3 regions of the Pseudomonas sp. UTLPPB19802 genome follow, and region 1 is predicted to be linked to each of the others. Evidence: predicted binding sites of a transcription regulator. Region 1 holds the regulator's gene; each other region holds the start of a gene.
What was found. The regulator FliA, encoded in region 1, starts transcription of late flagellar genes. The targets are predictions, from matches to a motif close to CTAAAGTTTNNNNNNNNNNNGCCGNTAA.
Positions count from the first base shown of each region.

Region 1 (3,275 bases):
CAGAACATTGCGCTGGTCAGCATGGACAGCTTCCGTATCGGCGCCCAGGAGCAACTCAAGACCCTGGGGCGGATTCTCAACGTGTCGGTGACCCACGTCGACCCTGGCCAGTCCCTGGCCCAGGCGCTCGATCCGCTGCTGCGCAAGCGCGTGGTGCTGATTGATACCGCCGGCCTGCAAGCCAGCGACCCGGCCTTGCGCATGCAGTTGGAAAGCCTGGCCGGTCGCGGGATCAAGGCGAAGAATTATCTGGTCCTGGCCACGACCAGCCAGAAGCAGGTGCTCACCGCCGCCTATCACAGCTACAAGCGCTGTGGCCTGGCCGGTTGCATCCTGACCAAGTTGGATGAGACGGCGAGCCTCGGCGAGGTGCTGAGCCTGGCCATCAGCCATGAACTGCCGGTGGCCTATCTGACCGATGGCCCGAGGATTCCGGACGATCTGCATTTGCCGCGTCGCCACCAGCTGGTGAGCCGCGCGGTCAGCGTGCAAATGCAGGAAGAACCCAGCGAAGAGGCCATGGCCGATATGTTCGCTGACATCTACCACAGCCCCTCCAAGCGAGTGGGGTGAGGTAACCATGAAGACGTTGCAACGCATCTACATCGATGGTCTGCCAGGCATCAGTTTCCTTCGGGAAAGCGCAGCCAGTTATGTGGCCTTCCGTCTAAGCAAGACAAGGTAAGAAGAGAACATGGGCAGCATGCATCCCGTACAGGTGATTGCGGTGACCGGCGGCAAGGGTGGCGTCGGAAAGACTAACGTGTCGGTGAACTTGTCCCTGGCACTGGCTGAGCTTGGCCGGCGTGTCATGCTGCTGGATGCCGATCTGGGGCTGGCGAACGTCGACGTCCTGCTGGGGCTGACCCCGAAAAGGACCCTGGCCGATGTGGTCGAGGGCCGCTGCGAGTTGCGTGACGTGATGCTGCAAGGGCCTGGCGGGATTCGCATCGTGCCGGCGGCCTCCGGGACCCAGAGCATGGTCAATCTCAATCCGGCGCAGCACGCCGGCCTGATCCAGGCGTTCAGTGATATCGGCGACAATCTCGACGTGCTGGTGATCGACACCGCTGCGGGTATTGGTGACTCGGTAGTCAGTTTTGTCCGCGCGGCCCAGGAAGTGTTGCTGGTGGTCTGCGATGAGCCGACCTCGATCACCGACGCCTATGCGCTGATCAAGTTGCTCAATCGCGATTACGGCATGAGTCGTTTCCGGGTGCTGGCCAACATGGCCCAGAGCCCGCAGGAAGGTCGCAATCTGTTCGCCAAGTTGACCAAGGTCACGGATCGCTTCCTGGACGTCGCCCTACAATACGTGGGCGCCGTTCCCTATGACGAATGCGTTCGCAAGGCCGTGCAAAAGCAGCGTGCGGTCTACGAGGCTTTCCCACGTTCGAAATGCGCCCTGGCGTTCAAGGCTATCGCGCAGAAGGTCGATACCTGGCCGTTGCCCGCGAACCCTCGTGGGCATCTGGAATTCTTCGTCGAACGTCTGGTACTTCAAACGAGTGCGGGACCGGTGCTATGACTGCAAGTGGCTATCGCATGTATTCCAAATCCTCGCGTGACAGCCAGTATGAATTGATCGAGCGTTACGCGCCCCTGGTCAAGCGGATCGCTTATCACCTGCTGGCGCGGCTGCCGGCCAGTGTTCAGGTCGAAGACCTGATCCAGGCCGGCATGATCGGTTTGCTCGAAGTCTCGACCAAATATGATTCGGGCAAGGGTGCGAGTTTCGAGACCTATGCCGGTATCCGCATCCGTGGCGCGATGCTCGACGAGGTGCGCAAGGGGGACTGGGCGCCGCGCTCGGTGCACCGCAATACCCGCATGGTCAGCGACGCAATTCGCTCAATTGAAGCGAAAACCGGTCGCGACGCTAAAGATCATGAGGTTGCAGCCGAACTCCAATTGAGTCTCGATGATTATTACGGGATTTTGAACGATACCTTGGGCAGCCGACTGTTCAGTTTCGACGACCTGTTGCAGGACGGCGAGCATGAAGGGTTGCATGAGGATGGCGCGAGCGCTCATCTCGAACCGTCGCGCGACCTGGAGGATGAACGCTTCCAGGCCGCACTGGCGGACGCGATTGCCAATTTGCCGGAGCGTGAGCGGCTGGTCTTGTCGCTGTACTATGACGAGGAACTGAACCTCAAGGAAATCGGTGAGGTGCTGGGGGTCAGCGAGTCGCGAGTCAGCCAGTTGCATAGCCAGTGCGCAGCCCGTTTGCGGGGGCGTTTGGGAGAGTGGCGAGCGCGTTGACGGGGCAGTGTGTGGGGACACTGCGAACGAGACCGATGCGGCGTGTGACGGTGCATCGGTGGCTCGGCCGGTTGTGGTTTCCATGCAGTAGGGTACAAAGCCTTGTCGAGTGTTGTGCCGAATTGATTTAACAGCGCGTCCAGGTGCTGAAACGCGTTTAAGACTGCTTGGAGGTCGAATTGAACAAGAACATGAAAATCCTCATTGTTGATGACTTTTCAACGATGCGGCGGATCATCAAAAACCTGTTGCGTGACCTCGGGTTCACCAACACTGTCGAGGCCGATGACGGTACCACCGCCATTCCGGTGCTCAATAGTGGCAGCATCGACTTTCTGGTCACCGACTGGAACATGCCCGGCATGACCGGCATCGATCTGCTGCGCCACGTACGTGCCGACGAGAAGCTCAAGCATCTGCCGGTCCTCATGGTCACGGCCGAAGCCAAGCGCGAGCAGATCATCGAGGCTGCCCAGGCGGGTGTGAACGGTTATGTGGTCAAACCATTCACGGCCCAGGCGTTGAAAGAGAAGATCGAGAAGATCTTCGAACGCATCGGTTGATGAAGTCCGCCACGGGGGCGCTATGGAGCACAACGAATCTTCTCTGGGCGATTTTGAATCGACCCTGAAAAAACATGCCCGCGAACTGGTCGAAAGCCTTGAAAAAGGCCGCTTCGGCGACGCGGTGCAAATGATCCATGAGCTGAACCAGACCCGTGACCGCGGCCTGTATCTGGAAGTCGGCAAGCTGACCCGCGAGCTGCACAGTGCGATCGTCAATTTCCAGATCGATCCCACCATGCCGCAAGCCGAGGAAGTCTCGCAGATCACCGACGCCACCGAGCGCCTGTCCTATGTGGTCAGGCTGACCGAGGCGGCGGCCAATCGCACCATGGACCTGGTGGAGAGCGCGACGCCGCGGGTCAATGGCCTGAATGACGAAGCCAAGGCGCTGAGCGCCGACTGGGGGCGCTTCATGCGCCGCGAGGTCGGTGCCGAGGAATTTCG
Region 1 is NZ_AP048545.1:6,363,994-6,367,268, reverse strand. Features, by position in the region: gene flhF (flagellar biosynthesis GTPase FlhF) at 1-573, shown strand, start outside; gene fleN (flagellar synthesis regulator FleN) at 695-1,528, shown strand; gene fliA (RNA polymerase sigma factor FliA) at 1,525-2,265, shown strand; gene AC6I6U_RS27820 (chemotaxis response regulator CheY) at 2,457-2,828, shown strand; gene AC6I6U_RS27815 (protein phosphatase CheZ) at 2,851-3,275, shown strand, end outside.

Region 2 (3,275 bases), 1.4 Mb from region 1:
GCGGTGGCGATCTGCGAGGTCATGTCGGTGATATGGGCGACGGCTTCGCTGATGCCCACCAGGGCCTTGTCGGCCTCGAGCACCCAGGCGACACCTTCCTCGGCCTGGCGGTTACCGTTCTCCATGGTCTGCACGGCGTTGTTAGACGAGGTCTGCAGTTTGGTGATCAGCTCATGGATCTGGCTGGTGGATTGCGAGGTCCGCTGGGCCAACTGCCGCACCTCGTCGGCCACCACCGCGAAGCCGCGTCCCATGTCGCCGGCCCGTGCAGCCTCGATGGCGGCGTTGAGCGCCAGCAGGTTGGTCTGGTCGGCGATGCCCTTGATGACGTCGACCACGGTGCCGATCTCGTTACTGTCCTTGGCCAGTTGCGCCACCGTTGCGCCGGTCTCGCCCACCACCGCCGAGAGGCGTTCGATGGCCTGGCGCGTATCCCGCGCGACATCTCGGCCGCGACTGGTGAGCAGGTTGGCTTGCTGGGTGGCATCGGCCGTGCGCTGGACATGGCTGGCAACTTCCTGGGTGGTCGCCGCCATCTGGTTGACCGCGGCGGACACCTGTTCGGTTTCCAGGCGTTGACGGTCAAGCCCCCTGGAGCTGTCCGTAGCGAGCAGATCGGACTGCCCGGCCAGTTCGCTGACTTGTTCGGCAGTATCCTGAAGGCGCGTGAGGCAGGTCTTCAGGCGTGAGTCCTGGCTGACCAGGGCGGTTTCCAGGCGCCCCTGGGGGCCGGGGGCGTCACTGTACATCTTGGCCAGCAAGGCGTCGCTGGTCGAAGGTTCGACCAACTGCAGCAGGCGCAAGGTTCCGCGCTTCTGCCAGCGGGAGGACAGCAGGGCGATCGGCACGGAAACGCCCACGGCGAGGACGATCGCCAGCGGCGCACTGAGGAACAGGCCGCCGAGGGTGGCCACCAGGCCCAGCGCCAGGTACGGCAGGTAGTCGAACAGCACCGGCAGCCAGCTGTCTTCGCGGGGAATCGCCGCCTTGCCCTGGCTGATACGCCGGTAGAGCGATTCTGCACGACGGACCTGTTCGGCCGTCGGCTTGACCCTGACCGATTCGTAGCCCACCACCTGGCTGCCCTCGAAGATCGGTGTCACGTAGGCGTTGACCCAGTAGTGGTCGCCATTCTTGGAGCGGTTCTTGACGATGCCCATCCACGGCCGTCCGAGCTTGAGGGCACCCCACATATGGGCAAAGACGGCAGGAGGGACATCGGGATGGCGGACGATATTTTGCGGGGCACCGATCAGGTCGGCGCGATCAAATCCGCTGATTTCGACGAAAGCGTCGTTGCAGTAGGTGATGACGCCTCGGGCGTCTGTCGTCGAGATAAGCTTTTGTTGCGGTGCAAGCGAGACTTCACGCTGTGTAACAGGCTGGTTGTTTCTCATTCCGACTGCTCCTGTCTTCCATGCCAAAGCTATCTGCTGACTCTCATGAGGCGAAAAAAGGGGACCCGGATAAAAACTCTAGCCTAATTACGTCGGGACGCCGGGGCGCGATGTCCCGCATTTGAGGGATGAATCCGGGTGGGCTGCACGCCTTTGAATGCGGGCAGCGAGGGTGCACGGACGGCCGTCATCAATCAAGCGGTGCTTCGATAGGGCCATCATTTGTAGGGCTTCTGGTACACGATTGCTGATAAATCGCACTCTTTTCGACTCGTCCCCCTGTTAACACATTTTTACAGATGGCTTGGAGGTCATCCGAGTCCATGATCAAGGGAGATCGGGTAGATGGTTGATGTTACGCGTCGTTCGGTGGTGGGGCTGATGGCTGCGCTGCCGTTGTTGAGTGGGTCGGGTCGGGCATTTTCTGCGGCGCTGCCTGGGGCTGTGAAGGCTTCGTCCGGCGAGGTCTATCTCAACTTCAACGAGAGTCCCTGGGGCCCCTCGGCGGCGGCGCGGCGGGCAATGGAAGAGGGGATCGCCCTGTCCGGACGCTATCCGTACAAGTACCAGTACCAGCTGGTCGATCTGCTGGCCCGGCAGTTGTCGGTGCCTGAAGAGCATATCGAGATCTACGCCGGCTCCAAGGTCGCCTTGCAGCAGGCGGTGATGGCCTTCACCGGCAGTCGCAGCCTGGTGGTGGCGACCCCGACGTATGAAGCACCAAGCCTGGCCGCGCAGGCGCACGGCGCCGCCGTGCACGAGGTGGCACTGGATGCCGGGCATGCCCATGACATTGGCGCGATGCTGGCCGCCGATGCCAACCTGGGGGTGATCTACATCTGCAACCCGAACAACCCGACCGGCACCCTGACGCCGATGGCACAGATCGAGCGGGCCTTGAAGGAAAAGCCTGCCGGTGCGCTGGTGGTGGTCGACGAGGCCTACATCCACTATTGCGATGCACCCAGTTGCGTACCACTGGTCAAGGAACATCCGGACCTGCTGGTGCTGCGCACGTTCTCCAAGATCTATGGCATGGCGGGCGCACGCCTCGGGTACGCCGTCGGCCAGCCGGCGCTGCTGGAAAAACTGAATGTGCTGGGCGAACAGAATGTCGCGGCCGCTTCGTCGTTGCTGGGCGGGATCGCCAGCCTGCAGGACGCCGGGCTGTTGCCGGAGCGCAAGAAGACCAACGCGCGTATTCGTGATGAAAGCATGGCCTGGTTCCGCGACCGCGGGTTCACCTGCACCGAGGCCCAGGGCAACTTCTTCATGGTCGATCTGCGCCGTCCGGCCGGGGAGGTCACCCAGGCACTGGCGCAGCACGGGATACGGGTGGCGCGAATCTGGGAAAACTGGCCGACCTGGATGCGGGTCACGGTCGGCAAGGAGGAGGAAATGGCCCGTTTGCGCAAGGCGTTCGCCCAGGTGGCGCTACCGGCCAAGCACTGACTCGACTCGATAGCGTGACGCTGTTCACATTTTCTGCAAGGAGTCAGGCATCCGGTGCCCGGCACTATCATGCAGATTGCAAGGGGTGGTCTACGCTGATCCGGCAAGAGCTGCCTCGAGCTCGATTTCAGGGATGACCACCATGCTTCCAGAACGTGAGCTGTGCCAGATCATTGAATCCGGTTTTCTGCCGATGTCCTGTTCTTGCACCACCAACGGCAACGGTGCGCTGATGGTGAAGATATTCGACCCGGTTTCCGGGCGCGTCGACCTGCAGCTCAACGGTGTCGCCATCAGCAGTTTCGACAGCGTTCGTTCGGTCGCCAACTTCATTGGTGAACTGCGCACCGAGATGCAGGCCGGTCGCCGGGCGTTTGCCGGCGCGATCTAGTCGACCGGCAGGCGGCTGTCAGCTCGCCACGGCTG
Region 2 is NZ_AP048545.1:4,947,751-4,951,025, reverse strand. Features, by position in the region: gene AC6I6U_RS21390 (methyl-accepting chemotaxis protein) at 1-1,397, opposite strand, end outside; gene ptaA (pyoverdine biosynthesis transaminase PtaA) at 1,743-2,849, shown strand; gene AC6I6U_RS21380 (DUF1652 domain-containing protein) at 2,992-3,240, shown strand; gene AC6I6U_RS21375 (bifunctional 5,10-methylenetetrahydrofolate dehydrogenase/5,10-methenyltetrahydrofolate cyclohydrolase) at 3,259-3,275, opposite strand, start outside.
Region 2: a site for FliA is predicted at 1,452-1,479, ahead of AC6I6U_RS21390 (methyl-accepting chemotaxis protein). Genes of this name have one in related genera too.

Region 3 (3,275 bases), 580 kb from region 1:
GACGGCCGATACCGTGGGCGCCACCGATACGGTTCAGGGTCGCCAGCACGGTGGCCGGAGTCATTTCGACGCCGTCCAGCGCGACGATGTCGCCGTTGCGGTAGGTCAGTTCCAGGTACTGCGGCTTGTCGGGAGCGTTCTCCGGGGAGACGGTCCAGCGCCACATGTCTTCTTCGTGCTCGGTCCAGGTGTCTTCCAGCACGCCGCCTTCATAGGAGATGTGCAGCAGGTTGGCATCCATGGAGTACGGGGATTTCTTCTTGCCATGACGCTCGATCGGGATCGCGTGCTTCTCGGCATAGTCCATCAGCTTCTCACGGGACAGCAGGTCCCATTCGCGCCACGGAGCGATAACCTTCACACCCGGCTTGAGTGCATAGGCACCCAGTTCGAAACGCACCTGGTCGTTGCCCTTGCCGGTCGCGCCGTGGGAAATGGCATCGGCGCCGGTTTCGTTGGCGATTTCGATCAGGCGCTTGGCGATCAGCGGACGCGCGATGGAGGTACCCAGCAGGTACTCGCCTTCGTAGACGGTGTTGGCACGGAACATCGGGAAGACGAAATCGCGTACGAACTCTTCGCGCAGGTCGTCGATGTAGATCTCTTTGACGCCCATGGCCTGCGCCTTGGCACGAGCAGGCTCGACCTCCTCGCCCTGACCCAGGTCAGCGGTAAAAGTCACCACTTCACAGTTATAAGTATCCTGCAGCCACTTGAGGATCACCGAAGTGTCCAGGCCGCCGGAATACGCGAGAACGACCTTTTTTACGTCGGCCATGCCATCACTCCACGGGGGGTTGTACGGAAAGGGCCGATTCTACCGGCCAACCACGTGGATTTACAGAGGCGCGACAGCGAAGGACGTCAAAGCGACAGATAATGTCGGGAGCGCGACGAGAACAGCCGTTTCAGGATGTTCTCGCCGCGCTGCCAGCCGCTGCGGTCGGCGCTGGTTTCTCGGCCGGCTTCACGGGAGTCGGCGCAGCAGGGGCTGTCGCGGCGGGCGCGGGCGCCTCCGGTGCTCGTTCGAGATGGATATTCACCCGGCGGTTCTTCGCCCGGTTGGCCGGATTGGTGTTGGGCACCAGCGGATAACGCTCGCCATGGAAACGCATGACGATCTGTGACTCCGGAATGCCGGCAGCCTTGAAGAAGTCCATCACTGCCAGCGCGCGCCGCCGCGACAGGTCGCGGTTGGTCAGGCGGTTGCCGCTGTTGTCCGAGTGCCCATCGAGTTCGATGTGATTGACGGTCGGGTCGGCCTTCATGAAGTCCAGCATCCCCTGCAACTGGGCCTTGGCCTGGGCGTTGAGTTCGATACCACCATCGGGAAAGCCGATTTCGCCCTGTTTGATCTGCTCGAAGTTTTTCGGCAGCAACTTGGCGGTGCAGCTCTGGAAATCGTTGTAGGCCTGGTTGAACTTCACAGGCAGCAGACGAACCTCGGAAACCCCGCCCTCGCGGGAGTAGTGCCGGATCAACGGGCTGCGACCCTCTAGCAGGCCGTGGAACAAGCCACCCGCCTGGCCTTGGGAACTGTTGAAGAGTACATCGCCATTATTGACTTTCACTGTACCCAGGTTGATGTCACCGCGTCCGGGCTGCCAGGGCGCCGCGGCCGCCAGCAGGGTCGCCGAACCGCCACCCAACACGTGATTATTGGATTTGAGCCGGAAAATCGCCTGCTCGCCCGCACGTCGCACGAACTCGCCGGCACCGAAGTCGGTGATCGGCTGTGTCAGCCGACACTCGAATTTGTCCCCTTCCACCTTCCACTCGATGCTCTCCAGACGAGTCTGGAAAGTCAACGCCATGGCCGGCAGGCTGGCAAACATACTGAGCAAGGCTAAATAACGCTGGCGCACGGGAGGCTCCAATGGTTCTACGACTGTGAGACTGGCGTACCGCTTCTACGCCATACCTCCGGGGTATCGGTTGCGTCCGGCAAAACTTGATAGCGAGTGCCTGAGAGAGTCTTTTCCGGTAGCATTCCCTTGAGTTCGACCCGCCTGGAATCCCCAATGTCCGACCGCCTGACCCTGCTGCGTCCCGACGACTGGCATATCCATCTTCGCGATGGTGCTGCGTTACCCCACACTGTTGCCGATGTTGCGCGCACCTTTGGCCGCGCCATCATCATGCCCAACCTGGTGCCGCCGGTACGCAACGCCGCCGAAGCCGACGCCTATCGCCAGCGCATTCTGGCGGCGCGGCCGGCCGGCAGCCGTTTCGAACCGCTGATGGTGCTCTACCTCACCGACCGCACCCAGCCCGAGGAAATCCGCGCCGCCAAGGCCAGCGGTTTCGTCTACGCAGCCAAGCTGTATCCGGCCGGCGCGACCACCAACTCGGACTCCGGCGTGACCAGCGTCGACAAGATCTTCGACGTCTTGCAAGCCATGGCCGAAGTCGGCATGCCCCTGCTGGTGCACGGTGAAGTGACCCGCAGCGAAGTCGACGTATTCGACCGCGAGAAGCAGTTCATCGACGAGCACATGCGCCGCGTGGTCGAACGCTTCCCGACCCTGAAGGTGGTATTCGAGCACATTACCACCGCCGACGCGGTGCAGTTCGTCAACGAGGCTTCGGCCAACGTCGGCGCGACCATCACCGCGCACCACCTGCTGTACAACCGCAACCACATGCTGGTGGGCGGGATCCGGCCGCACTTCTACTGCCTGCCGATTCTCAAGCGCAACACGCATCAGTCGGCCCTGCTCGACGCCGCCACCAGCGGCAGCGAGAAGTTCTTCCTCGGCACCGACTCGGCGCCCCATGCCCAGCACGCCAAGGAAGCAGCCTGCGGTTGCGCCGGTTGCTACACCGCCTACGCGGCCATCGAGCTGTACGCCGAGGCATTCGAACAACGCAATGCCCTGGACAAGCTCGAAGGCTTCGCCAGCCTGCACGGCCCACGCTTCTACGGCCTGGCGCCGAACAGCGAGCGCATTACTCTGGTTCGAGACGAATGGACCGCCCCTGCCAGCCTGCCATTTGGCGAGCTGTCCGTGATTCCGCTGCGCGCCGGTGAAAAACTGCGCTGGCGCCTGCTGGAGGAAACCCTGTGAGTGACGATCATTTCGACGACGAACTGGACGGCAACGGCCCTTCGGGCGGCCCTCGCCATCCGATGGCCGCGCGCTTTCGCGGCTACCTGCCGGTCGTCGTCGACGTAGAGACTGGCGGTTTCAACGCAGCCACCGATGCCCTGCTGGAAATCGCCGCGACCACCATCGGCATGGACGAAGATGGCTTCGTGTTCCCCGAACACACCC
Region 3 is NZ_AP048545.1:6,941,786-6,945,060, forward strand. Features, by position in the region: gene AC6I6U_RS30645 (argininosuccinate synthase) at 1-778, opposite strand, end outside; gene AC6I6U_RS30650 (flagellar protein MotY) at 909-1,865, opposite strand; gene pyrC (dihydroorotase) at 2,022-3,068, shown strand; gene rnt (ribonuclease T) at 3,065-3,275, shown strand, end outside.
Region 3: a site for FliA is predicted at 1,929-1,956, ahead of AC6I6U_RS30650 (flagellar protein MotY). Genes of this name have one in related genera too.